Regions from separate parts of the Priestia sp. YIM B13490 genome, predicted to be linked through region 1. Evidence: riboswitches for the same ligand, from Rfam matches in the RefSeq annotation. Region 1 holds a riboswitch; the other holds the start of a gene.

Region 1 (9,998 bases):
TCCACAACAAAAAGGCCTACCTTTGCCTGCTTTAATGCTTCTACTACAACAGCATTTTGCAAAATTTCAGGAGATGCATAAATAAAACGATAAAAAGCTAAATTTTTTAGCGCTCGTTGTTTTTCTTCTTGTTGTAGGAAACTATTTAAGGCAATAACTCGCTTTTCTCCGCTTGCCTTTAGTTGTTGAACTTGATCTTCCATCAGTGAAATTAAAGGAGATACAATCAGCACCGGTCGGTTCAACAAATAAGCTGGGAGCTGATAGCACAATGATTTTCCTGTTCCTGTAGGAAGAACCGCTAACACATTATGACCGGTTAAAATATCTTGAATAATCTCTTTTTGTCCTAGTCGAAATTGGCTATAGCCAAATTGTTTCTGTAGAAGTTGTTCTATCTTCACATCAAACACCACTTTTTTTAGTATCAGGTAAAATGTTTTGCTAATACGAGACGAATCTGAAAATAGGTAACGTCGTCTTTTACTTCTTCTTTTATCATCTTTAATTTATTTGTACGCAAACCTTCAAAGGCTGAGATAATTTTTTCCTGCTGCTTAGGCGATACGTATGCATCGATTGAAAAAGATGGAACAAACAGAGCTAATTCTGCAATATGGTCTTCAATTGTACTTTCTTTTAAACGCCTTATATAAGCAATTTCTTCAAGCGTCTTGCCTTTTTGAAGCCAGCTATACGTTTTTAACGTCGAGCTTGTCAAAGGCAATTCTAAATATAGATCACGTAAAAAAGAAGACAGTACATGAAAGCTTTCATTATTTTTACTTACTTTTTCAATGATATGGTGAATAACCCCTAAAAGTTGAATATGAACATAATGCTCATCGAGTTCATATTGATATGCTAACTGATTTTTTGTAAAGCCTACTCTTTGGTATCCAGTCAGCTGCAAAACAAAAAGAGACGCGTCCCGTTCCGTGCAGCCTTTCAAGCACGTTCGGAGCTCTTCGAATAGCTCGGCGGCTAACTCTTGACGCGTTTGCTTTTGAGACATAATATACGTTTTGACCCATTGAATGACCTCAGCATTTTTGGAAATGGGTAAAAACCCTTTTTGAAAATACTGTAGGTTTGATAAGGTCTGAATGAACAAAGTGATTCTTGCTAAAAATAATTGAGTACTGCTTGCGAATTTCCATCCGTCTAAAGCTGGATGAAAGGGTCGAGCCGTCAGTTCATCTTCAAGGCGTGCTTGTCCCTTATCTGTCATCACATACTTTTGATTTTCAGTTTCTTCAATATACTGCTGTTCTTTTAAATATGCAACGCAGGTTTCAAAAGACCGTTTATCTAAGTAAACAAATGACTGAAAAAGAAACGAAATTCCAAAAATTTTTCCGTCTTGAATCGTTTGAGCTGACTTTTTACCTGTTAATAAATGATAAATACCATAGGCGGTTCGCTCACCTTTTAACTGTTTTATACAAAATAAAATGCTAACTTGAATATAATTCAAAGGTGTCAACTTCCTTTCTCATTCATTGTACCAAAAGTGACCAATAGCATGTGAGATAAAGGCTTTTTAGCTCTTTCCTTTATGTATTAAAACGTTTGGGTAAGTGAAGAAACCTTGATTTGATAAGCATTCTCAGTGACTTTTCTATTGAAAAGTTTTATAAATCATTTTACAATGAATAAGGAGAAATTTCACTCTTGATTCGCGAAGAGATTATATAATGAGAAATTTTCGAACACTTTACAGGAGGTCTTGTTATGCCAAAATATACAATTGTTGATAAAGATACTTGCATCGCATGCGGCGCTTGCGGAGCAGCAGCACCAGACATTTATGATTATGATGATGAAGGTATTGCATTCGTAACACTAGATGATAACCAAGGTGTAGTAGAAATTCCAGAAGATCTAGAAGATGATATGATGGATGCAATGGAAGGCTGCCCTACGGATTCAATTCGCGTAGCGGATGAAAAATTCGAAGGCGATGCTAATAAATTCGAATAAGTATTGAGCAAACCTGTAGTGTACATGCTGCAGGTTTTTTTATATATAAAAATCGCTCTCCCCGGGAGAGCGATTGAATTAAACAGCAATGCGACGCGTGATCCATTGCTTCATTTTTGAAAACAATAAGACAAAGATAACCCCTGTTGCTGCTCCTTTTATTAAGTTAAACGGCAAAATACCTGCAACGATATATTGACGTGCTTGTTCACTAGACATTTCTGGCGATTGCAAGAAGATTGTATACGCTGGTAAGAAGACATAATAATTTAAGACAGCCATGAGTACCGTCATTACCACCGTACCCGTAACCAAACCTATCGTTACGCCTTTAGCCGTTTTAAATCGGTTGAACATGTATGATACAGGAAGAATGAACAGTAAACCAGCCACAAAGTTAGCCACTTGACCAACTGGAACCCCTGTAGCACTTCCTTGAATTAAATAATTCAATAAATTTTTTATTCCTTCTACTATAACAGCAGCCATCGGTCCAAATACAAGTGCTGCTACGAGTGCAGGAATTTCGCTAAAATCAATTGTTAAAAACGGAGGTAATCCAGGAATTGGAAAATTAATCATCATTAAAATATATGCAATACTACTTAACATTCCTAGTATGACCAGCTTTTGAGTTTTCTTACTTTGTTGCATCTTGCCTCTCTCCTTCTTTGTGATCCACTCTTCAAAGAAGAAAGGTTCAACTTTATATCCCCACGCAAAAACCTCCCAACAAATGATTCGTTGAGAGGAGACATGGCAGGCATATTTAATAAACGTTCATCACATTAAGTTTTGAACGCTGAACCTCCACCTTCTCCCATCCAGACTGTACTGTCGGCTTTGGAATTTCACCAAATCTGCTCGTATGTATTACATATAAGCTCGCGGGCTCAAAACAATTTGTTTTTTACCGCCGGTCGGGAATTTCACCCTGCCCCGAAGATAGACCAATATTTAATTATGAATTTATTATATGTTATCTCGAATTAAAAGTAAATAAAGAAGTTTTTTAATTCCTATTAAATTGATGTATTTTATGAACTTCATTACTGTTTTATATGTAAAATAAGGAAATAAGTGCATAACCAACAGCATTATGACATATTTATAGTTTCAATTTTACGTTTATAATTGTGTATTTGATAACTAATCGTAAAGTTTGAAAAATATAATTGACAGAATTTTTTTAACATGGTAAATTATCAAATATTTGATGATAGTAAAATCCAAGGGAGATGTTCACGTCATGTATAATGTATTAGTAGCTGATTCAATTAGCAATGAAGGTCTTGCTCCACTACTTGAAGCTCCTCATGTGAATCTTACGCGAAAAAAAGTTGAAGAAGTTGAGAATGATTTGCATACGTACGATGCGCTTTTAGTACGGAGTGCTACGACGGTTACAGAGGATTTGCTGGCAAAAATGCCGAATTTAAAAATTGTTGCTCGCGCTGGAGTAGGTGTCGATAATATTGATATTGAAGCCTCAACCAAACGAGGGGTTGTCGTTATTAACGCGCCGAACGGAAATACCATTTCAACGGCGGAACATACATTTGCTATGATGGCTAGCTTGTTTCGGCATATTCCCCAAGGAAATGCTTCAGTCAAAGCGCGCGAATGGAACCGCTCAGCATTTGTTGGAACAGAGCTTAACCGCAAACACCTGGGCATTATCGGATTTGGACGAATTGGCTCAGAGCTTGCCAAACGCGCAAAAGCCTTCAATATGAGCGTGCACGTTTACGATCCTTTTTTAACCTCTTCCCGAGCTGAAAAGCTAGGCGTAGAACTATTATCCCTGGATGAATTACTAGCAGCAGCGGATGTTATTACGGTGCACACTCCGCTTACCAAAGAAACAAAGGGATTGCTCAATCATGACACGTTAGCCAAAACAAAGAAGGGCGTGTTTTTATTAAACTGCGCACGCGGCGGGATCATTGATGAAAAAGCCTTAGTTCATTATTTAGAAATTGGCCATGTTCAAGGTGCAGCTATTGACGTATTTGAAGTTGAGCCGCCGATTGATAACCCTTTGTTACATTTTGATCAAGTTATTACAACCCCCCATTTAGGAGCTTCTACAAAAGAAGCCCAGCTTAACGTTGCTGAAGACGTGGCACATGACGTTTTGCGTTTTCTAGAAGGTAATCCTGTAAGCTCATCCATTAATTTACCGACGCTTTCTAAAGAAGTTTTTGAAAAAATTCAGCCGTTTACGAGCCTTACTAAACAAATAGGAGCTATTTTATCTCAATGCATGCGAGAACCTGTTCAGCATATCTCTATCTCCTACGGAGGTACAGTGACGGATTTGGAAACCACTTATATTACACGGAGCTTATTATCAGGCTTTTTGACTCATCGTATCGACTCACCTGTTAACGAAGTCAATGCTTCTATGATTGCCAAAGAACGGGGAATTACATTTGGTGAAAAAACATCGGAAGATACGCAAGGATATTCCAATATGATTGACGTTACCGTAACAGGCGAACAGCGTACATTTACCATTACGGGCACCTATATAGCAGGGTATGGACCTCGAATTGTTAATATTGATTCGTTTGATATTGATTTTTATCCGGAAGGACATCTTCTTTATATCCGTCACAGTGATCAGCCCGGAGTTATTGGAAATGTAGGGAAAGTACTTGGAGATTTACGTATTAACATTGCTACCATGCAAGTGGGCCGTAAGCAAAAAGGCGGAGAAGCCATTATGATGCTTACGTTTGATAAACTTTTAGATGATTCTGTCATCTCTTCGTTAAAACAAACAAGCGAAATTGTGACCATACAGCGTATTGAATTGTGACATTGAAAAAAAGAGCCTGAGCGGCTCTTTTTTATGGACTTATTTTTAACACTTGTCCTGCATTTAACATCGTATTTTCTAAATGATTCCACTTTCTTAGCTGATCCATATCTACTTCATATTTGACTGCGAGCTCAGATAATGTATCTCCTTGATGGATAAGAATACAGTTATCAGAAGTCTGATGTAACTGCTGAAAAACCGTGGCAGCTAAATCGCTTTTTACGTATGCCGATAGTTTTTGCTTGTCCAATTTGGCAAGTGGGTTTACTGCATTGGTTTTATCCGGATTCCAACTTCCTTGATGAACTTCAAAATGCAAATGCGCACCTGAAGAGCGCCCTGTATTGCCAACTCGTCCAATGTTTTGACCAGCAGCTACACGATTTCCTTCTGCAACAAAACGTTCCTCTAGATGAGCATAAACCGTTTCATATCCATTTGTTTGTTTGATAAAAACAACCTGTCCATATGTATTTGAATAATAAGAGCGGCTCACCACTCCTTTTGCAACAGCATACACCTGTGTACCAACAGGTGCTGCTATATCAATTCCAAAGTGTTTGGCGTGACGTGAACCAAATATATCAGTTAAGACTCCTTCAACCGGCCACTCCCACTGCTTCTCTTCTGCTTTTACCATTTGCCCGCCCAAAAATAAAAGACCTATACACAATCCCATTACTAATACAACCAATATTCTTCTTAACACGTCAATCATGAAGAAAGAACCTCCTATGTAGATCATTGCACACAAAACATACTATATGCCAATTCCTTCTCTTTTAGACTTTTTTATAGAAAAAATAAAGAGATGTGATTCTCCACTGAATCACATCTCTTTGTTATTCTTATTATTTCAGCCGAACAAACTGTTATTTAGCATGTGTTTACTTTGGCAGTTTGATAAAGAAAGTTGTTCCTTCATTTAATTCACTTTCAACCGCAATGATCCCTTGATGTGCCTCCACGATATTTTTGGCGATTGCAAGCCCAAGACCAGTTCCTGACTTCCCTCTCGTTCTGGCTTTATCCGCTTTATAAAATCGTTCAAATACAAATGGAAGATCTTCTTTCGGAATGCCTGCTCCTGTATCTTGAACAGAAAGATGGATTTCGGATTGACTTTTATCAAGATGCAGCTTTACTTCTCCGTAGTCATCCGTATGACGAATAGCATTATCAATTAAGTTTGTCAGCACTTGTTCCATACGGTCTGAATCAATCATCGCTTCAAATTCATCTTCTACTTTTCCATTAAGAGACAATTTAATATGTTTTTCTTTAGCTAACCCTTGAAACTTACGCAAAACACGTTCTGTAAATTCAACCATTGCTACAGATTCTAAGTGAAGCTGCACATGTCCCGCTTCCATTCGCGCCAAATCTAAAAGTTCATTTACAAGCCGGCCCATACGGAGTGATTCATCATAAATCACCTGTGCAATTTCTTTCTTTTCTTCATCCGTACTTGCAATATCGTCAATAATAGCTTCACTATAACCTTGAAGCATAGAAATAGGTGTACGCAATTCATGAGACACGTTTGCAATAAAATCTTTTCTCGATTTATCAAGTTTACGCTCTTCAGACATATCCCGTAGTACGGCTACAGCACCTCGAATTTTCGTTTGATTATAGAGCGGTGACATTAAAATGACCCACGTTTTCCCTTGAATTTTCAATTCTGCACTTCGCTCCGTTTCAGTCTCTACTACCGTTTGAAACAAATGGACAACGTTTGCTGGAAGCTCAGGCACCTGCTGATTGTTGACATCCTGCTCGTAATACCAAGTCTGAAGAAAATGCTCAGCTGGGGGATTGGTAATTAAAATCGATCCGTCTCTACTAAACGTAATAACACCGTCTGCCATACTGCTTAAAATACTTGAAAGCTGCTCTTTTTCCTGATTAAGCGCATTGAGGTTAAACTTTAACTGCCTGCCCATTTGATTAAAAGCAATCGCTAACTCTCCAATTTCATCGTGAGTTAAAATAGGTACTTTTGTATCAAAGTTGCCTTTTGTTACTTCAAATGCCGCCTGCCTCATTTTTCTAAGAGGCGCTGTAATTCGAGTGGATAAGAAAAAAGCAAAGATAGTAGTTAAAATAATAGCAATACCTGCAGCCAATAAAATGAACTTAGTCGTATATTGAGCGGGTTCTTCAATTTCAGAAAGAGATTGATACAAATAAACGCCGCCTGTCGGTTTGTTATCTTTCATTAAAGGTACACCGACAACAAACATTAAAGGTTCATCACTCGTGTCTTTCTTTGTGGTCATGTACATTTTTTCCCGTATTACTTTACCTTTTTCAACCACTTGATTTAGCTGATCGTTTTGTTTAACAATGGCCGAAATAGCTTTCTTATTTTCTTTATCAGGATGTGTGGAATGCCAATAAAAATCTTTGTCTTGAACAATAACTACACTTGCTTGGTCTGCAAGTTCACGAGCAATGGATAGTCCTAGTTTTTCATCGTCCGTTTCCTGCACAATGGTAGAGATTTTAGCAGCCGTTTTAGTTAAACGGTTTTCTGCATCTACAACATGATAATTTTCAAAAAACTGAAGCAATAAAATAGTCAAAATAAATAAAACAAGCGTGACGAGCAATAGGATAGTAAACCATAGTTTACCAACTACACTTCTCCAAAACATCAGTTATTTTCAACCTCAAATTTATACCCTACTCCCCATACGGTTACAATCATTTTCGCCGCTTGGGACGATACACGATTTAACTTTTCACGCAAACGCTTGACGTGCGTATCTACCGTACGAAGATCTCCAAAGAAATCATAATGCCATACTTCACGCAGCAGCTGCTCTCTGTCATATACTTTATCTGGCGTTTTTGCGAGATAGCATAATAATTCATATTCTTTTGGAGTTAAGTTAACTTCTTTTCCCTCTGCTGTAACGCGATGTGCATCATTATCAATCGTTAAGTGATCAAAGACAATAAGATTTTTCACGCTCGTTTCTGGTTGAATAAACGTTGCTTGAGAAGAACGTCGAAGCAGTGCTTTTACGCGAAGAACCACTTCTCTTGGGCTAAACGGCTTAACGATATAATCATCTGTACCTACTTCAAACCCTTGGACTCTGTTTACTTCTTCCCCTTTAGCTGTAAGCATGATAATAGGAGTTGCTTTTTTCTCCCGAATTTGTTTACAAACCTCAATACCATCTATGCCGGGCATCATTAAATCTAATACAATCAAATCATAATCTATGTGTAACGCTTTTTCGATTGCTTCATGCCCATCGGCTGCTTCTTCAATGATGTATCCTTCTTTTTCTAAGTACATTTTTAACAATCGTCTAATGCGATCTTCATCGTCTACTAGCAGTAACCTTTGTTCGTTTTGCATGTATTTTCAACCTCCTAGTCTTAGTGTACAAAAAAAAACCGGCGAGTTCTACTTATGATACCCAAACAATGTGACAATTCGTGAACACCTTTACGAAAAACAGCTTTTTTTACCAAAAAGAGGCTGAGACGCAACGAAATCCATGCAATCTACAGCTGAATAAATAAAATAAAGAAGCTAGTAGGGATCGCTTGCTCCACGGCTATAAGCACCTACATACACGAAACTTGCGTTCACCATCTCAATGAAAAAAGCCGAACGAATGAGATTCTCCATCAAGAATCTCATTCGTTCGGATCTTCCTTCAACTAAAATATCTTTGTTTCAGCCTCTATTCTATTTTTAAAGGTTACGCATATGAATGTAAACCTGCAATAATTAGGTTCACAGCCACTAAGTTGAACATAATGATGGCAAATCCGCCAACTGCAAGCCAAGCTGATTTTTCACCGTGCCACCCTTTAGACAGCCGAAGATGAAGAAAAGCAGCGTAAAATAAAAATGTGATCAGCGCCCACACCTCTTTAGGGTCCCACCCCCAAAAGCGCGTCCAGGCCATCTGAGCCCAAATCATAGCAAAAATAAGTGCTCCTAGTGTAAAAATAGGAAACCCAATTGCCACTGCTCTGTAGCTTACTTCATCAAGCAAGTCGCTGTTTACCTGCTTCACAAGCGGCTGCAGCGCGGCTCCAATTCGCTTCCGTAAAATGAAACGAATCAGCCAATATAAGACAAAGCCGCCGCCTAACGACCAAATAACCGTATTTAATTTTTTAGCATTGATAATAGCGGGCATATCAATAAGCGGCTGTATATCGTTCCCGGCTGTCCACTCACTTTGATGCGGCCCCACTAGCGGAACCATATGATATACGACTTGCTCCTGTTCTCCACTTTTATTAATCCAATTAAATGATGACTCGTAGTGAGCCGCATTAAAAGCCAGCGTCACCGCTACAAACCCAAGCGTACTAATAAGCGTATACAGGATGAATTCCAGCCAAAATGCTTTTTTATTTCGCTTGGATTGGTCAATCGTTTTGATTAAATAAATCAATCCTGCAACAAAGCTAATGGAAAGCACGGCTTCACCCGTAGCTGCGGTTGTAACGTGAATATGCAGCCAATTCGTTTGAAGAGCCGGTATCAGCGGCGTAATTTCAGTTGGAAACATGCTTGCATAAGCAATGATCAAAAGAGCCACCGGCAATGCAAACAATCCAAGCATGCTAAGACGATAAATAAAGTAAATAACAATAAATGCGCCAACAAGCATCATGCCAAAAAACGTCGTAAATTCAAATAAATTACTAACAGGAGCGTGGCCTGATGCAATCCACCTTGTAATAAAGTAGCCAATCTGTGCAATAAAGCCGATGATGGTAACCGCAATTCCAAACGTTGCCCACTTTGTTTTCTTTTGAGCTGCTCGCTTATCTCGAATAGCTCCTCCGAAAAAAAAGGTTGCAACTAAATAAGCAATAAACGCCACATACAGTAAATTACTACTTATACTCGCGTAATCCATGCTTTTTCCTCCTATTTTGTTTCTTTATCATTTTGGTCCTTCAGCTGTGTAAGGGATGTTGATTCTAATAAACCATTTAGTTCTTTTTTTAGCCCATACCAGTTTTTATTTGTATGTGCGGCCAACCATATCTCATTATTGACTTTTTGAATCCACATGCGGCGATGATTCCAATACATCCCTTGAACCACACCAATCATAAAGATGGCTCCGCCAATTCCTAAAAACCAAAGCGTATAGTCTCTGCGAACGGTTAATCCCGTTACATTTTTCGTTTCCACACC
Region 2 (9,998 bases), on a different contig from region 1:
GGTTTTTATCAACATTACCCACATCATCTACTGATACACGCAAACGCGTAATACAAGCATCTAAATGTGTAATGTTTTCTTTACCGCCAAGTGCTGCTAAAACATTTGTTGGAAGCTCTGCTGCTTCTACTTTTACATCTTCTTCTCCTTCTTCTTTATCTTCACGACCCGGTGTTTTTAAGTTAAATTTACGGATTGCAAAGCGGAAACCGAAGTAGTAAATAACTGCTAGAACTAAACCTACTGGAATAACTAGCCACCATGCTGTACGGTTTTGCATAACTCCAAATAGAACGTAATCGATAACCCCACCTGAGAATGTCATACCGATTTTAACATTTAATAATTGCATAACCATAAATGATAAACCAGCAAATACTGCGTGAATTGCAAATAGTACTGGTGCTACGAATAAGAATGAGAACTCAAGCGGCTCTGTAATACCCGTTAAGAAAGATGTTAAAGCAGCTGAACCCATGATACCAGCTACATATTTTTTGTTTTCAGGACGAGCTTCGTGATAAATCGCAAGAGCTGCTGCTGGCAATCCGAACATCATGAACGGGAATTTACCAACTTGGAATGTTCCTGCTGTTAAAGGCACGCCATCTGCTAATTGAGCAAAGAAAATCTTTTGGTCACCGTGAATATGTTGACCTGCTTTATTAACGTAATCACCAAACTCAAACCAGAACGGAGAGTAGAATATGTGATGAAGTCCAAATGGAATTAATGAACGTTCAATCAATCCAAATACAAAAGCTGATAAAGTTGGGTTTGCATCAATCATGTTAGTAGAGAAAGCATTTAATCCGCTTTGAATTGGCGGCCAAATGAAAATCATAATAACACCTAAAACAATTGAAAATACCCCAGTAATGATTGGTACAAATCGTTTTCCCGCAAAGAACCCTAAATAAGATGGTAATTCAATATTGAAATAACGATTATACATGGATGAAGCTAAAATACCTACTATGATACCCCCGAATACACCTGTAGCTAACGTAGGAATTCCTAAGATGCTAGTGTAAGCTGGATTGGCACCCATTTTGTCAGGATCTAGTTGTCCTGTAGCAACTAAGATTGTGCTCATCGTTTTGTTCATAATTAAGTAGCCTACGATTGCAGCAATACCTGCTACACCGTCACCACCAGCTAAACCAACGGCAACACCAACGGCAAACAATAGCGATAAGTTGTCAAATACAATTTGACCCGCTTGCGACAAAACATTTGAAACCAATTGAACCCAGTCTGCACCAAGTGCCGGTACTGCATCCAACAATGTAGGGTTTTGAAGCGCTGTCCCTACTCCAAGTAAAATCCCTGCTGCCGGTAAAATCGCAACCGGTAACATAAGCGCTTTTCCGACTTTTTGTAATACTCCAAAAAGTTTTTTAAACATGGCGCTTACCTCCTTTTATATATTTAGTGTGCAACAAGCTATTTATTTGATACGTGAATCATTAACGCGCTTTCATAAAACGCTTTCTTTAACTAGAAAACTCCTTACATCTCCTGGTGTCCTGAAGCCTAAGCTTTAAATGATTGCGCTTTCTTATAACAAAAAAAGGCATGAGGAAAAAGAAACGATAAATGGATACACTCATCCAATTACACATCGCTTCATTTCTCACTCATGCCTGATCGTATCAGTAACACGTATTGAAATGATTTTATAAATCCGTTTTTGTTATAAGTCGCTGCAGATGCATCGTTAAGTAAACTGCTTCTGCTTCATACACAGGTAAATGTAACGCTTGCTGCATTACTTTTATCACTTTCCAAGACACATTGTAACACAGGGGATATTCTTCTTTCAATAGCAAAGCAATTTTTTTTGGCTCTTCTATTTTTTCTCCTGTTTTTACTCGATCAATCGCAAAATGCAAATGACGAATCAATCTCATATAGTGCACAGATTCTTTGTCTACCTGCAGATGAAGCGATTCTTCAATCACATTAATAATCATTTGAATAAGCTGCGAGTCTTGATTCACTTCCAGCAGGTTTTTTTCAGTCAGCGCACTGTGGATATGAAGTGCAATAAAACCAATCTCTCCTACTGGAAGCTGCACGCCTATTTTGCGACTAATAATTTCTACCACTTCAGATGCGATCGTATATTCCTCTGGATATAAAGCTTTGGTTTCAAGTAAAAATGGGTTTTTAAGCCCCATTCCCTGCTGAAAACGTTTTATCGCAAACGCGATATGGTCCGTCAATGAAATGTGTATATGCTCATTCAAAGGAATGTTAACACGCTTTTGAATGTGCGTTACAATATCATTCATCATTTCAATCACGTCTTCATCCACTTGCGCTAAAAGCTGCTTGTACTGTTCTTGCTCTTCTTCACTCTTTAACAAAAACATTTTCTCCACGGCTTTTGCATCGATTTCATCGCCTTTTTTCTTATTGAACCCTATTCCTTTCCCAATTAGCACAACTTCATCATAGGTAAGGTGTTTAGCAATTAATACATTATTATTAAGTACCTTTTCTACAAAAAAGGACTCTTTCACGAATCCTTCACTCCCCTGTTTCGGCTTTCTATTATTTGCTTTCCTATCTTACAAATAATACGCATAACCGTCAATTCATTTTTCTTTGTTTCAAATATTATTGAACTAAACTATTTGAGTTACGTATTATCTTAGTAGTTCTTTACTGGAAACGCAACGTCTTTTTTGCTCGTCCCATAACAATTTTTCATAATAAAGTTTTGAAGCATAACGCTCAGAATGAATACACCCGCTTGTAAAAGCGTAAAAAGAACAAGTGAAGTGGTAATAGATACCAGCAACACCCCATAGTGAATCAGCAAAATATCTACTATACGCAGCCCCGCTATAATCATTCCAGCTCCAACAAAAAATTCTTTGGCTACACTCCAAACGAGGAGAATTGTAACAATACAAACGTAAATCATCGTTGCATTTACGGAATCATGAGTAGCGGACGCAAACCATCCCGTATAAAACCAATTATTATGAAAATATGCTAACAGCATAAACATAATAGTAGAAGTAATGGCGAGCGTTCCGAGAAAAAATGTAGCGTAATGCACAAATGTCATATACCGTTCTGTTAGCCATACATACCAAATCTTTGAAATGCTAAAGCCTATAGTCATTAAAACGCCTGTATAAACTGTTTTCCACCAGTGATGTGTATAAATATCCCAGTGTAAAAATAATTCTTCAATCCCCATAAACATAGCTGAAATGAATAAAATATAGCGAAATTTTAATTGATAAGCAGCTACCACCATAGCCATGATGGGAAAAGCAAACGCTTGAGAAGTTAAGGACCCAAACAAATTATCAAAATATTCATTGGTCATAAAATCAGGATCGTAATCGTAACTTTCAAATAACACAAATACAATATATTCTAGTACATAAGCCATTCCAATGATAAAAAAAAGCAAAACGACTAGCTTTTTATCTTTTTTACGTATGAATACTGTAAGCAAAACGGCTGTGCTGATAATAATCAATGCAAAAAAAGCAGTATAATGAGGCATAGACGTCTCCCTTTTACGACCTAATTATTACTTAGAGTAAGACGTTTTAGCCAAATTATACATAGCTAGCTTCTATTCAAAAGAGCTTGAGACAAAACTACATCAATCCAATCTAAAGGCGAACAAACGGGATACATGAGACAGTATAGATCGCTTTCTACACTGCTGTTGATTTCCGTGCAAGACTTTGCTTTCCGCGGGCGGCCGCTGAGCCTCCTCGTTGCCTACGCTTCTGCGGGGGCACACTTCTTCCGCTTTCCCGCAGAAGTCTTCGCCTGACCTTTTAATCTACATCTAGAAGCTACTACATACCTGAAACCTGCGTTCACCCTACCAATGAAAAAATCCGAACGACTCATCGTTCGGATCTTCCTTCAACTAACATACTTTTGTTTCAGCCTCTTTTAACTCTTCAGCTTACAAAAAACGGAATGGTATCTATTATCCTTCAATCATTTTTGAAAGGTTAGCCATTTCGATAGCTGATGCTGCAGCTTCCCATCCTTTATTTCCTGCTTTTGTTCCTGCACGTTCAATTGCTTGCTCAATTGTTTCAGTTGTTAATACACCAAAGATAATTGGCACGCCTGTTTGTAAGCTTTGAGATGCAACGCCTTTTGCTACTTCATTACATACAAAATCAAAGTGTGGAGTAGCTCCTCGAATAACGGTTCCTAGCGTAATCACTGCATCATATTTTTTAGATTCAGCTAATTTTTTGGCGATTAATGGGATTTCATAAGCGCCCGGCACCCAAGCCACGTCTACGTCTTCATCAGCTACGCCGTGACGTTTGAGCGCATCTTCTGCTCCACTAAGTAAACGGCCTGTAATAAATTCATTAAAACGCCCTACCACGATTCCGATTTTTAATCCTGTGCCTACTAAATTTCCTTCATATAAATGATTCATCTTTTGTTCCTCCTGCTAGTATTAATATATAGTTATTTACATTTCTTTTCATGAATTAGCTTCATTTGTTATAACGAAAAAAAGTGTAAAATTATAAATGTAATAAATGACCTAATTTTTTAGCTTTTGTATCTAAGTATTTTTTATTGGCATCCACTGCCGGCATTTGAAGAGGCACTCGCTCGATCACTTCAAGGTCGTAGCCTTTTAGCCCAGTAATTTTACGAGGGTTATTCGTTAAAAGCTTCATTTGTTTGACTCCAAGGTCTTTTAAGATTTGAGCACCGATTCCATACTCTCTTAAATCTGCAGCAAACCCGAGTTTTTCATTCGCTTCTACGGTATCGTATCCTTCTTCCTGCAGCTTATATGCTCTTAGCTTATTTAGTAAGCCAATACCTCTGCCCTCTTGACGCATATACAGCAGAATGCCGCGTCCTTCTTCTTCAATTTGCATAAGAGCTGCGTGAAGCTGAGGACCGCAGTCGCAGCGTTCAGAACCAAACACATCTCCAGTCAAACACTCAGAGTGAACGCGAACAAGAACGGGGCTATTATGGTCAATATCACCTTTGATAAGAGCCACATGTTCTTTATTATCAAGTTTATTTGTATATCCTACAGCTTTAAACTCACCAAATGCCGTAGGTAAGCTCACTTCTACTTCACGGCTAATAAGCTGGTCATGTTTGCGGCGGTAGGCAATCAAATCTTTTATTGTAATCATTTTTAAATCAAATTGCTCTGCAATTTTTGTTAAATCCGGTACACGTGCCATTGTTCCATCTTCATTCATAATTTCACAAATAACACCCGCAGGCTTTCCTCCTGCTAATACTGCTAAATCAACAGCAGCCTCTGTATGACCTGCACGCTGCAGAACGCCCCCGTCTTTTGCAATCAATGGGAAAATATGTCCTGGGCGTTGAAAATCACTTGCTACCGTCGCTTCATTTACAAGAGCCATAACGGTAGCAGAACGTTCGTATGCACTGATACCTGTTGTACTTGAAATATGATCAATACTTACTGTAAATGCTGTGCCATGTACATCCGTATTGTTCACTACCATCGGGTGAAGATTCAATTTATGCGCAATTTCTTCATTAACAGGTGTACAAATTAATCCTCTTCCATGAGTAGCCATAAAGTTAATAACCTCAGGCGTCGTTTTTTCGGCTAATGCAATAAAATCTCCTTCGTTTTCTCGATCTTCATCATCGCATACAATAACCAATTTTCCCTTTTTTAACTCTTCAATGGCTTCTTCTACTTTATGAAACATCTCTTTCACCTCACTGTTAATTTGTAAAACCATGCTGCTGCAATAAATCCTTCATGTTACCTGAACGATTCGAGGCGCCAGGAGTTGACTTATTTGTCATCATCTGATGCATATATTTAGCTAACATATCGCATTCAATATTCACCTTGTCTCCTCGCTGTTTGTCTCCAACGACTGTGTGAAGCACCGTATGAGGAATAAGAGAAATAGTAAATGATTGGTTGCTGACATCAAAAATAGTAAGACTTGTTCCGTCTACGGAAACAGATCCTTTTAACATCATAAATTCACGAAGTTCAGGATCGACTTGAATTTCATAATAAAAAGCATTTCCTTTACGTGTTTTGCTTACAATAGTTCCAATTCCATCAACGTGTCCGCTAACGAAATGCCCTCCAAACCGGCCATTTGAAGCCATCGCCCGCTCTAAGTTAACACGTGATCCAACGGTTAGAAGCTGAAGGGTACTTGCTTTAATCGTCTCCGGCATGACGTCGACCGTAAATTCATTTTGAGAGTAAGCCGTTACGGTTAAACAAACGCCGTTAACTGAAATGCTGTCTCCTAAGTTCACATCTTCTAACACGGTCTTCGCATCAATCGTAAGAACAATTGCTTCTGTAGCCTTTTGAATACGTTTTATTTTTCCAATTTCTTCAATAATACCTGTGAACATTTTCTTCACCTGCTTTGGCGCTATTCCAACTTCTTATACCGTTTTGAAATAGCAGCTGCTTTTTTTTCATATTTATCTTTCCCCCAACCACTGAAAATAAAAAAGCCCCTTGAACAAATGTCCAAGGGGTCGGCTGAGCTGAATCAGTTTTATCTATGCAAAATTCCGCTAATTGTATACGAAATAAACAGTTATATTTTGTGTACAAAAACAAGGGTAGCTTTAAAAAAGGCAAGCGTGCCCCTTATTAATTCAACACAAAAAAAACAACTGTGCTTCCTGATCCTTCTCCCATCCAGACTTTTACTGTCGGCTCTAGATTTTAACTAGATCCACCGCTAACATACATCGTATGAAAACGGGTCACGGGCTTAAAAGCATACGCTTTATCACCGCCGGTTGGGACTTACACCCGACCCCGAAGGATAATATATTCGACTGCTATAGTCTTATTTGTTTTACATTATAGCAAAGTAAAATCGACTTGTCACATCATTTAACTTCGTTTTTTCACATCTATTTTTTAAAATCCAACTTTTAGCTTATTTTTTCTTTTTTAATACATAGCATCCATACAAAAGCTAGTCCAATATAGCCAAATATCGGATACAAAAACTCAAGAAGCTGGGCATATCCGAATTGCCCAATAATAAAGCAAGCCAAGATAATAAACGCAAAAGCTTGTTTGTCATTGAGGGGAAGAAATGACTGAAGCTGCTTAGCGATGCCAAATACATTTCCAATCAATGTAGTAAAAATCTCGCCCAACACAACTACCGTAAATAAAACATTCACCCACGCTGAGATATTTTTAACAACGGCACTCATCGGAATATCAAGTTGAAATGAATAAGGCAAATTGGAAAGGGCAAGATGAGTAGAAACAAGCATAAACGTAAGTACACATCCTCCTATTAAGGCCCCTTTTGTAATCACGCTCCTATCTTTCACCGAGCTTCCTAATGGGACCAAAACGGCCTGAGCCAAAGCTAGATTCAGGGAAATATATAAAAAGGGACTAACCGCCCACTTCCACTGCGTGACGAGCGTTAAATCCGGCTTCGTTTGAATCAGTGAGAAATAGCTGATATTCGGCATAAAGATGATAAAAGCAAATGAAAGCATCATCGGTACAACAAGAGAATTAACCATTAAAATACCGTTAATTCCTTTTGCGATAAATATATAAGTTAAAACAATTGTAAAAATCATTCCAACAGGAGGCCACAGCCCAAACTGTTCTTTTCCTATTGCTCCCGTACTCGCTAGCATGACTGAAGTTACTCCAAATAAAATGACAATCATTACACCGTTTACCACTTTTCCAAGCACATCACCAAATAAATATGTATTAAGCTGCTGATAAGAAGAAGCCCCAATTGCGTGCGAAAGCAGCATCATTTTTGAACCTAGCCAAATAAAAAACAAGCCGCTGACCAAAATTCCGACCATTCCAAGTTCCCCGTACTGTGTAAAAAATTGAACGATTTCCTTGCCTGTTGCAAAACCGGCTCCTACAACGGTGCCTACATACGTAGCAGCAACCTGCAGCGTGAGTTTCCACCTTTTCATGCCCATCACCCTTCTACCCTTCATAGTTCACTATATGTAGAAACGATAAAAAAAAGACGAGCCTTTTTACATGTAAATCTACGCATATCCCAGTGCTTGTGCCTTTTGGTTTATTTTTTTCATTTTCTTTTTGTATTTCTCACAAAAAACTCCTTAACCCCTAACATAACAGTCATTTTCAAACAAAATATACGGATATTTCCCCTTTAGCTTTTAAATTTTCCTCAATATTTGCTGGAAATTCACAATTTACTGTTGTATAATTTCTAAAAATCAGATAAATTATTAAATAAGTATTCTTTCTATTTAAAAAAATATGTTTCAATTATATACAATTGATTCTTATCATGAGAGGTGGAGGGACTGGCCCTTTGAAACCTCAGCAACCAGTCGTTAGAGACATGGTGCTAAATCCAGCAAGCAATTTATTGCTTGGAAGATAAGAAGGCGAAAAAAGTCTTCTTCTTAAGAAGACTTTTTCTATTTTATCGGCATATTGCATAAAACGAATCACTCGTGAAATAGAAGCGAAACAATTTAAGGAGGTTTTGACATGGGGTTACTTGAAGATTTAAAGTCTAAAATTTTAATTGGGGATGGTGCCACTGGTACCCTCCTTTACTCACACGGTATTGACAGCTGTTTTGAAGAACTAAACATCACCAAACCAGAAGAGGTTTCTCGTATTCACAGAGCCTATGTAGAAGCTGGTGCAAACGTTATTCAAACAAATACGTACGCTGCTAATTATCAAAAACTTGCCCGTTATGGATTAGAAGATTCAGTCAAAGACATCAATGTTGCTGGTGTAAAATTAGCAAAACAAGCTGCAAAAGATCAGGCTTACGTGGTTGGTACACTCGGCGGAATTCGTTCTTTCCAAAAAAACGCTATTAGTTTAGAAGAGGTTAAGCGAAGCATTCGTGAACAGATGTTTTGGCTTTTAAATGAAGGCGTGGATGGCCTTTTGTTTGAAACATACTATGATTTCGAAGAATTAAAAACCGTTCTTACACTGGCAAGAAAAGAAACGGATAAGCCTATTATTACTCACGTTTCCCTGCATGATATTGGCGTACTGCAAGATGGCCGCCCTTTAGCAGATGCATTAAAAGAATTAGAGGCGCTGGGAGCAGATGTTGTCGGGCTAAACTGCCGTTTAGGTCCTTATCATATGATTCAGTCTCTTGAAGAAGTACCGCTTCCTGATCGTGCTTTCTTATCTGCTTACCCTAATGCCAGCCTTCCGGCGTATGTGGAAGGAAAGCTGGAATATGAAACAAATGAAGACTACTTTGTAGAAAGCGCGCGTTTATTCCGCGAACAAGGGGTTCGCTTAATTGGAGGATGCTGCGGTACAACACCAGCTCACGTACGCGCAATGTCATCTGCCTTAAAAGAGCTGCCTCCGATTACAAGCAAAGTTGTTAAAATGAGACCTGCCGTTACGGTTCAAGAGCGTGAGCAGCAGGATAAACCTCATATGCATGAAATTGTGAAGAAGCGCCGCTCGGTTATCGTCGAGCTAGATCCGCCTAAACAGCTTGGTCCGACGAAATTTTTAGAAGGCGCAAAAGCACTTGATAAAGTCGGCGTAGATGCTATTACATTAGCTGATAATTCTCTTGCCTCACCTCGCATCAGCAACTTGGCAATGGCAACACTGATGCAGCAAGAAACAAAAGCACGACCGCTTATTCATATTACCTGTCGCGACCGAAATTTAATTGGACTTCAATCTCATTTAATGGGACTTCATACGCTAGGAATGAATCAAGTACTTGCAATTACGGGTGATCCGTCAAAAGTTGGCGATTTCCCTGGCGCCACTTCGGTCTACGATTTATCTTCATTTGACTTGATTAGTTTAATCGCTCAGTTTAATGAAGGACTATCTTATTCCGGCAAACCACTTGGTCAAAAAACCAATTTTTCCATTGCAGCTGCCTTTAACCCAAACGTGCGTCACTTAGACCGAGCCGTTCAGCGTTTGGAAAAGAAAATCGACTGCGGGGCTCACT

Evidence for each region. A riboswitch is a leader RNA that binds a small molecule or an ion and turns the genes downstream of it on or off. The one in region 1 is predicted to bind FMN.
Region 2: another riboswitch for FMN. It lies ahead of ribE (riboflavin synthase); the one in region 1 lies ahead of ACFX4R_RS17020 (ECF transporter S component).

The regions. Positions count from the first base shown of each region.
Region 1 covers NZ_JBHZOT010000005.1:136,494-146,491, reverse strand. The annotation lists gene ACFX4R_RS17035 (RecQ family ATP-dependent DNA helicase) at 1-404, opposite strand, end outside; gene ACFX4R_RS17030 (YpbB family protein) at 428-1,477, opposite strand; gene ACFX4R_RS17025 (ferredoxin) at 1,735-1,983, shown strand; gene ACFX4R_RS17020 (ECF transporter S component) at 2,062-2,637, opposite strand; FMN riboswitch at 2,792-2,934, opposite strand; gene serA (phosphoglycerate dehydrogenase) at 3,233-4,807, shown strand; gene ACFX4R_RS17010 (peptidoglycan DD-metalloendopeptidase family protein) at 4,839-5,528, opposite strand; gene ACFX4R_RS17005 (ATP-binding protein) at 5,698-7,470, opposite strand; gene ACFX4R_RS17000 (response regulator transcription factor) at 7,470-8,186, opposite strand; gene ccsB (c-type cytochrome biogenesis protein CcsB) at 8,536-9,714, opposite strand; gene resB (cytochrome c biogenesis protein ResB) at 9,726-9,998, opposite strand, start outside.
Region 2 covers NZ_JBHZOT010000002.1:233,874-243,871, forward strand. The annotation lists gene ptsG (glucose-specific PTS transporter subunit IIBC) at 1-1,408, opposite strand, end outside; gene glcT (glucose PTS transporter transcription antiterminator GlcT) at 1,680-2,528, opposite strand; gene ACFX4R_RS06650 (hypothetical protein) at 2,660-3,532, opposite strand; gene ribH (6,7-dimethyl-8-ribityllumazine synthase) at 3,974-4,444, opposite strand; gene ACFX4R_RS06660 (bifunctional 3,4-dihydroxy-2-butanone-4-phosphate synthase/GTP cyclohydrolase II) at 4,536-5,729, opposite strand; gene ribE (riboflavin synthase) at 5,746-6,405, opposite strand; FMN riboswitch at 6,685-6,835, opposite strand; gene ACFX4R_RS06670 (YkvI family membrane protein) at 6,943-7,977, opposite strand; SAM riboswitch class I at 8,317-8,423, shown strand; gene ACFX4R_RS06675 (bifunctional homocysteine S-methyltransferase/methylenetetrahydrofolate reductase) at 8,531-9,998, shown strand, end outside.